Regions from separate parts of the Shewanella sp. HL-SH4 genome, predicted to be linked through region 3. Evidence: predicted binding sites of a transcription regulator. Region 3 holds the regulator's gene; each other region holds the start of a gene.
The links. Region 3 encodes sigma-54, which starts transcription at its own class of promoters, with help from an activator protein. Its sites were predicted from a motif close to GTTGGCACGNNNNTNGNNT; they were not measured.
Positions count from the first base shown of each region.

Region 1: the regulator sigma-54 is predicted to act here: its motif matches at 1,155-1,173, upstream of flhA (flagellar biosynthesis protein FlhA).
Region 2: the regulator sigma-54 is predicted to act here: its motif matches at 987-1,005, upstream of ACRWQL_RS04530 (flagellar assembly protein FlgT).
Region 4: the regulator sigma-54 is predicted to act here: its motif matches at 756-774, upstream of flgF (flagellar basal-body rod protein FlgF).

Region 1 is NZ_CP195037.1:731,684-733,895, forward strand. Features, by position in the region: gene flhA (flagellar biosynthesis protein FlhA) at 1-1,109, opposite strand, end outside; gene flhB (flagellar biosynthesis protein FlhB) at 1,241-2,212, opposite strand, start outside.
Region 2 is NZ_CP195037.1:808,762-810,973, reverse strand. Features, by position in the region: gene ACRWQL_RS04540 (LPP20 family lipoprotein) at 1-34, opposite strand, end outside; gene ACRWQL_RS04535 (FlgO family outer membrane protein) at 31-741, opposite strand; gene ACRWQL_RS04530 (flagellar assembly protein FlgT) at 1,162-2,212, shown strand, end outside.
Region 3 is NZ_CP195037.1:1,606,204-1,608,415, reverse strand. Features, by position in the region: gene ptsN (PTS IIA-like nitrogen regulatory protein PtsN) at 1-220, opposite strand, end outside; gene hpf (ribosome hibernation promoting factor) at 223-510, opposite strand; gene ACRWQL_RS07960 (RNA polymerase factor sigma-54) at 537-2,030, opposite strand; gene lptB (LPS export ABC transporter ATP-binding protein) at 2,191-2,212, opposite strand, start outside.
Region 4 is NZ_CP195037.1:762,351-764,562, reverse strand. Features, by position in the region: gene flgE (flagellar hook protein FlgE) at 1-549, shown strand, start outside; gene flgF (flagellar basal-body rod protein FlgF) at 821-1,564, shown strand; gene flgG (flagellar basal-body rod protein FlgG) at 1,576-2,212, shown strand, end outside.

The sequences.
Region 1 (2,212 bases), 870 kb from region 3:
TCTAAACCGATAGTGTCAACGTGACGGACATCATCCCAACTTAAATCTTTTGGTTCTTTATCTTTGATGTCTGGTGGACCTTTTTTGACAAGCTCTAATGCTGCAGATTTTTTATCATTAATACGTTTGTGAACAAAATATGCCGCACCGGCTGTCAAAAATGCAAAGCTGATAAAGGCAACGTGTGGCATACCAGGCACAATACCCATAACAAATAACAAACCTGCAGCAATTGCTAACGATTTGGGCTTGTCAAACATCTGGCTCATCATCATCTGGCCCATATCACCAGATTCATTTTGACGAGTAACCATTAAAGCGGCTGCAATTGAAAGCAGTAAACCGGGTATCTGGGCGACTAAACCATCACCAATCGTTAGCAGTGTATAAACTTCAACAGCACTAGAAAAATCAAGCCCATGCTGGGCCATACCTATGATAAAGCCGCCCAACATGTTAATCACCAATATCATAATACCGGCTATCGCATCGCCTTTTACAAATTTTGACGCACCGTCCATTGCGCCATAAAAGTCCGCCTCACGGGTCACTTCTTCACGACGAATACGCGCTTGTTCTTGGTTTAGAATACCTGCGTTTAAGTCGGCATCAATGGCCATTTGTTTACCAGGCATAGCATCTAAGGTAAAACGTGCACTGACCTCTGATATACGGCCTGCACCTTTAGTTACAACAGCAAAGTTGATAATAATCAAGATTAAAAACACAACTAAACCAACAGCATAGTTACCACCAATAACCACTGAGCCGAAGGCTTCAATGACTTTACCCGCCGCGTCGCCACCATTATGGCCTTCCAGTAATACCACACGAGTTGAAGCCACATTTAAGGCAAGTCTTAGTAAAGTCGCTACTAAAAGTACTGTGGGGAAAGCGGCGAAATCGAGTGGTCTGTCGGTATAAATAGCGACAAGTAACACGACTAAAGCCAGTGCAATATTGAATGAAAACAAGATATCTAATAAGAATGGCGGGATCGGTAAAACAATCATCCCTAATGCCGCCAACACTAACAGAGGCGTACCAATTCCTTTAAAGGTTGATGGTCGGATTTGTTTAAATTGGCCGAAAACTGCTTTTACATCCATTCGCGAAAGCCTTTTACTGATGAATTTTTGACGCGTACAGTCAAATAGCAAGAATTAAGCCAACAAAAATTCAATGTCAATTTGATAACAGCATCTATGTAGTACGATTAAAAAACAATCTAAGAATGTTATTAATGCTTTAGTTCATCCGGAATGGGTTGCTTTAACGGGACTGGTATTGGACGACGCCCTTTACCTTTTTGGTATTGTTTTAACTGAAAGACGTATGCAAGTACTTGAGCAACAGCGGTAAATAAGCCTTCTGGCACTTGTTGATCTACTTTTGTTGTATGATAAATAGCCCTTGCTAATGGTGGCGCAGACACAATCGCAACGTTATGCTCACGAGCGATTTCACGAATCTTAAATGCAACATCGTCAACTCCTTTAGCAATTAAAAATGGTGCGGAGGAGCGTGCAACATCATATTTAACCGCAACAGCATAATGTTCAGGGTTGACCACAATAACATCAGCATTGGGCACTTCGGCCATCATCCTTCTTTGCGCCATTTCTCGTTGCAGTTGTCTGACACGACCTTTCACTTCAGGTTGGCCTTCAGAATCTTTATACTCGTCTTTAATTTCTTGTTTGGTCATTTTAAGTTGTTTATTGTGATTCCAAATTTGAAACGGTACATCAATAATCACAATGATTAACATCGAGGAACATAAGAGAATAAACATCCAAACTAATAAATCTAAAGCATGGTAAACATTGCCAGGTAAATGATCGCTAGACAGCATTAGAATATCGTAAAAATAGACCTTTAGTAAAAAATAAGCTGCAATGGCTACTACCGAAAATTTGGCTATACCCTTAGTTAACTCAACTAACGCCTGCGTTCCAAACATTCGCTTAAATCCACTGACGGGACTCATTTTACTGCCCTTGGGCATAAAAGCTTTTACAGAAAAAGACAAGCCACCTAAAACAATATTGCCCAAAAAGGATACCAAAGCGAGCAAAGCAATAAAACTCACCAAAGGCCATGCGAGCTCATTGCCCACCACGCCCCAAATTCGATACATCGAATTAGTATCAAAGATTTGATCTCGCTCCATGGTAAAAATTTGTTTCATTATGGTATACAAACTTTTGGC
Region 2 (2,212 bases), 800 kb from region 3:
AGCTTAGCACTGTAATTAGTATTAGATTTTTCATTGCTTGTCTCCTATCACAGTGTAACGACTCTGTTTAACATTTTCGGTTCGATAAATTAATCCGTCACGGGTTTGTATTTTATTGGCTGGCAAAACATAGCCGGATAAACTTTGACCTGCGACAAAAGACTGCACCGCCGACACTACACGATTATTGGTTATATCCACCACACGGCCATTAAAATTCACCCCTTCATTGGTGAGGTTTAATGTTGACACTAATACATGAGACACGGGCATGTCAGCGGGAAGTTGTTCCCAGTTTCGGCTTAATATTAATTCGCCTTTTTCTGTCGCGCGCAGTGACGTTGACACATTAAGATCAACTAAATTGAATTCATGGGCGTGAAATGCGCTCAGTAAACTCTGTTGCAGCTGAAGTGCTAACTCATTAGTTTGATTAAAGTCGCTACTCATTACTGGGGTAACAATTAATAAGGGTTGATCAGGACGCAGGGCATCATTTTGTAACACCAACTCATTGACTAATTTTTCAGCCCAAATATTAATTTGTCCCTTGGGCGCTAAACCCGACGCATTAATATCATAAACCAGTTTTTCCTGGTGCACGTCATCAGCGTCTTGATAACCCACTAGTTGGCCATTTTGTGCATAGTCCAAGTTTGCTGCGGGGTTAAGCGTATTACCGCACCCAGCAAGCCCTATGGTGACTAGCATCAGAGCGAGAATAGAAAGCTTGTGCTGCATGATTGAGTCCTTCGCGTCTGTCTAAAAAACAATATTATTCAATTGATACTGATATATCGGCACCGCTTAAATAATCTTTATCTTTATAAAGCGCTGTTTACTTATAAAACTGCAGTCAATAAACCTCAGGCCATTTTAGGTAGACTTAAACTAGATAGAGTTTCATTAATTGTAGCGGCGTTATTCATAGTAGCGCTAATCATAGTGGCGTCAGTCATAGTGTCGTTAGCGAAAGTAAAGATAGATTGGGCACAGTTTTTGCTTGATAAGTTGTTAGTAACTCACGACAGCGCTATTTCAGCGATGTAACGTGTTGTTTTGTAGTACAAGTGACAGATATCTGACGCAGGGTGAAATATGGTACATGCATTAAATAATAAGTTAACACAATACTCGTGGCCTAAATGGTGTCGGGCCTTGATGTTATTGCCTGTTTTATTGAGTCCTTATTCAATTGCAGAGCAAATTGAAGTGACAGGTACTGCCAAAATTGTGAATGGTAATATAGATAAAGCGCGCGAAGACGCCATTAACCAAGCATTGAATTACGCCAGCCTAAGGGGCGGGGTTAATTTTTCTAGCCAGCAGCAAATTACTCAAGGCTCGCTCACCCAGGATACCTTTTCAATGCAACGAATGGGCGCGGCCAATAATATTGAATTGCTCAGCGAGTTAGTCAGCAATGATATTATGACGGTTATTTTGTCGCTTAATATTGATGATGAAAGTGAAACAGAGCAGTGTCAGGCACAGTCCTTAAAGGCGGCTATTATGTTACCGCAGGCAGATATAGCGGACAGAACTCAGCTAAGTTATGGTCATTTATCCGATTTTAATAAAGCTTTTACGCTTCAATTTGGTAAAGCCATTAATCAACAATCAAGCGCAAGTTTCGCTAAGGTACACGCTGATGAACGCTTAGATACCGCCAACGAGCTGGTTAATTTCAAAGGCTATAGCATCCCTAGTTGGCTTGGTGAAATCACCGACAGCCAATATATATTGAAATCTTACATTACTGATATGTCGACAGAGCCTTACACCAGCAGTTTTATGGGCTTTGTTGATGAAGTCCCCTCACGTCAATTTAGCTATGAACTAACCCTATATCATGGCATCAGCGGTGAAGAGGTGTGGTCACAAACATTTGCTACCACAGCCCCCTGGGAGTTTGAACGTCAAGAAACCGTAATGCCAAACAGCCAGCGTTTTTGGTCTTCATCCTATGGTCAAGCAATCACAAGCCAGCTGCAATTAAGTGTTATGTCACTTGATAACGCACTCAAGTGTCGCCCGTTGCTAGGGCAAATTATCGCTAGGCAAGGGGATCGAGTTATTATCAATTTAGGCCGTAAAAATGGCGTTAAACTGGGTGATAAATTTCAGTTGGTTTTGCAAAAAAATATTCCCGATCGTCTTAATATCATGCGCGCAGTTGTGACTAAAAACCGCACTGAAATAGTGATAGATC
Region 3 (2,212 bases):
GAACGATGGACGTTAAACGACCATGCGGGATTGCAATGCCAGAGCCTATTCCTGTGCTACCCATTTTTTCTCTAGCCACTAGGCTTTCAAAAATCTCTTGTGAAGAGAGGGATGGGTACTGGGCTGCAGCTAAATCGCTGATAAGCTCCAGTACCTTTTTCTTACTGCCCGGTGTGGCACAGGAGGTGCATTCCGGCTGCAGGATGGTACTAAGTTCCATCATTAATGCTTAGTTAATTTCTCTTTGTGTTTAATGACCTGACGATCGAGTTTATCAATCAGGGCGTCTATAGCGTGATACATGTCAGCATGTTCAGATGTCGCAAATACCTCAGCTCCATTCAAGCTGACTTTTGCTTCAGCTATCTGTTGTTGCTTTTCGACATTTAATACTACGTGGACATTATTGATCTGATCGAAATGTCGTTCAAGTTTTGTAAACTTACTTGTGACATATTCTCTTAGTGATTCAGTAATTTCAATATGATGACCCGTTAAGGTGATTTGCATATTTATCCTCCAATTGCCTAGGTAGATTATAAACTCTTACGTTGGTTTGAGGGAGGGATCATCATCGCTTCGCGGTATTTCGCTATGGTGCGACGTGCAACATTAATCCCTTGTTCTGCCAGAAGATCTGCCATTTTACTGTCGCTTAGTGGTTTTTTCTGGTTTTCAGCAGCAACCAGCTTTTTAATAAAAGCTCTAATTGCTGTAGACGAACATTCTCCGCCATCATCAGTACTGACATGGCTAGAGAAAAAATACTTAAGTTCGAACAGTCCGCGCGGTGTGTGCATATACTTTTGTGTGGTGACACGCGAAATAGTGGACTCATGCATTTCGACAGCTTCAGCTATGTCATTCAACACCATAGGCTTCATGGCTTCAGCACCGTACTCAAAAAAACCTTGCTGAAATTGCACAATACAATTGGATACTTTAAGCAGGGTGTCGCTGCGGCTTTCTAAGCTTTTGATAAACCATTTGGCTTCTTGTAAGTGACCTCGAATAAACTGAGTGTCTGTTGAACTCTTACTGCTTTTTGCCATGGCGGCATATTGTTGATTAATGCCTATTTTTGGCATGTTATCAGGGTTCAATTCAACGACCCAACGGCCATTCTTTTTGGTCACTGACACGTCTGGGATAACATATTCATCATCCGGTGGGGTGATCATTGTGCCAGGACGTGGATTTAAAGATTGAATTAATTCAATTGCTTCGCGCAGCTCATCTTCTTTTAGCTTAGTTTTACGCATGAGTGTGCGAAAATCACGTCCAGCAATCAAATCTAAATAATCTTTGATTAACATTCTGGCATTATCGATATGGGGCGTGTCTGGTGCAAACTGAACAAGTTGAATCAATAAACATTCACTTAAGCTACGTGAGGCGACACCCAGAGGGTCGAAATGTTGTATACGTTTTAGTACCGCTTCGACTTCGTCTAATTCGACAGAATCATCGCCCATAGCTTCTAAAATATCTTCAGTACTTTGGGTGAGATAACCTGTGTCATCAATGGCATCAATAATGGCAGTGGCAATAGCGAGGTCTGTTTCAGAAAAAGGGGTTAGATTTTTTTGCCATTCTAAATGCTCGTATAATCCTTCGGATGTTTCACCTTGGAAGGGCATGTCATCATTTGGCATGCTGCCAGAACCCGAACCAGGGCTTGCCATTGGGGAGGCGCTGTACACTTCATCCCAGGTAGTGTCCATTGGCAAGTCTTCAGACATTTGCTCTTTAGTCATTGACTCTGCGGTGTCGACATTTGAAGTGTCTTTTTCGACTACAGGTGCGCTTACTTCATTGAAGTCAGTTTCTGATAGGTCTTTGGAGTTATCATTTTTGTTGCTAAGTGCTGAAAATTCATCTTCCATTTCAAGCAAAGGATTGGAATCTAATACTTGTTGAATTTCTTGCTGTAACTCCAAAGATGATAACTGCAGCAAACGTATAGCTTGTTGCAGCTGTGGGGTCATAGTGAGGTGCTGACCCATTTTAAGTTGGAGTGAAGCTTTCATTACTGCTGATCCCTAGAAGAATTCGGCTTTCTACACTGATTAAAGTGAGTGATAGTCGCAATTTTTTAACAAATGGTTTTACTTTACCTATACACGATCAATTAACTTAGTCGCCAGAAACATTTTGCCAAGCAAGTGCTTCAGGTCCTATTTAGATTAACTATAGCTTGAATTGTTCGCCT
Region 4 (2,212 bases), 840 kb from region 3:
AAGTTTAATGACTCTGGTACTTATACCGGTAGCAATCCTACAGTGCTAAAAACTCTGCCACTGGGTGTTACTGGTGCCAATGTATTAGGGCCTGGAGCTGATGGCTCACAGACTGTTACGATTGATTTTAATAATCCGACACAATATGCCTCACCATTTGAAGTCACTGAGTTAACTCAAGATGGTACAACAGTAGGTCGATTAACTAACGTAGGTATAGGTGCTGATGGTTTAGTCACAGCAAGCTATAGTAATGGTTCTACTGTGCCTTTATCGCGAGTCGCTTTAGTTCGCTTTGCAAATGAGCAAGGTTTAACTCAGGTAGGGAATACTGCCTGGAAGGCGAGTTTAGATTCTGGCCCTGCATTAGCGGGCGAAGCAAATAGCGGTACTTTCGGCAGTATTCGTTCTTCATCACTTGAACAATCGAATGTCGACTTAACTACAGAATTAGTTGATTTAATCTCTGCCCAACGTAACTTTCAAGCCAATTCCCGTACGCTTGAAGTTAACAATACCTTGAACCAAACGATATTGCAGATCAGATAATAAGCTTCCTGACAGCACTCGTTTCATTGGTTTTTATAATATTAGCTTTAATAAGGTGTTGCCCATAGCGGCAACACCTTGCCTTTTATTTTCATTATTTTTTTTCACTTTCTCTTATCGGTGTTTTTTTGACACTTCATTCACAATACTATGTTTTAAATCGTATCCCCACCTAATTAAATCAGTTACTTATATTGACCGTGATTGTTGGCATGCCCTTTGCTTTGTCTAGTTAGTATCTTTATTTAAAGCATTATTGACGGAGCGGCAAATGGACAAATTTTTGTATGTTGCAATGAGCGGTGCAAAGCAAGGCATGAATGCTCTTGCCGTTCGTGCGAACAACTTAGCCAATGCCAACACCGATGGCTTCAAATCGGATATGACCCAAGCAAGGTCAATGCAGGCGTTTGGCGAAGGTTTGCCTACGCGAGTATTTTCAATGATTGAAAGCCCTGGGTCTAATTTTTCTCCAGGTCCTATCAGAGAGACGGGTAATGACTTAGACATTGCCATTAAAGGTGATGGCTGGATTGCAGTGCAAGCGGCTGATGGGTCAGAAGCTTATACCCGTGCAGGACATTTGAAGTTCGATAGTACTGGACTGCTGGTTAATAGTCGTAATACGCCAATTATGGGCGATGCAGGCCCAATTGTTTTGCCACTGCCAATCGATAAAGTTCATATTTCACAAGATGGCATCATTTCAATTCGCCCTCAGGGAGCGACAGCTGAAGTGATTGAGGAAGTCGCCAGAATTAAATTTGTTAATCCGGGCAATGATCAAATGATGCGCGGTGAAGATGGCTTATTTCGCTTAATGTCTGGTTTGCCTGCACCCAAAGATCCCATGGTACAAGTTGAAAGTGGTGCTGTTGAAGGCAGTAATGTTAACCCTGTACATGAAATGGTGGCGATGATAGATATTCAGCGTCAGTACGAAATGCAAGTGAAGATGATGAAAAATGCAGAAGAAGCAGATCGCTCATCTTCATCGTTACTAAGAATTGGTTAGGAGTATTTATTATGCATCCAGCTCTGTGGATTAGTAAAACGGGTTTAGACGCCCAACAAACAGATATTGCGGTTATTTCAAATAATGTGGCGAATGCTAGCACCATAGGTTACAAAAAAGGCCGTGCGGTATTTGAAGATTTGCTCTATCAAACAATTAACCAAGCCGGTGGGATCAGTGCCGACAATACCAAGTTACCTAATGGTTTAAATTTAGGTGCGGGTACCAAAGTTGTTGCTACGCAAAAAGTGTTTACCCAGGGCAACATGCTCACAACCGACAATTCATTAGATTTAATGATTGAAGGTCCTGGTTTCTTTGAAGTCCAAATGCCTGATGGCACAGCAGCCTATACCCGTAATGGTCAATTTAGCTTAGATGATACCGGGCAAATTGTTACCCCTGGTTCAGGCTACGTATTGCAACCGCCAATTACTATTCCTGAAGATGCTATGAGTATTACTGTCTCTGCTGAGGGTGAAGTGTCAGTTAAATTGGCTGGTGCAACAGATAATCAGACAATCGGTCAGCTTACCATGACAGACTTTATCAACCCGTCTGGACTTGATCCACTGGGCCAGAATCTCTATACCGAAACCGGTGCCAGTGGCACGCCTATTCAAGGTACTGCTTCACAAAATGGTTTAG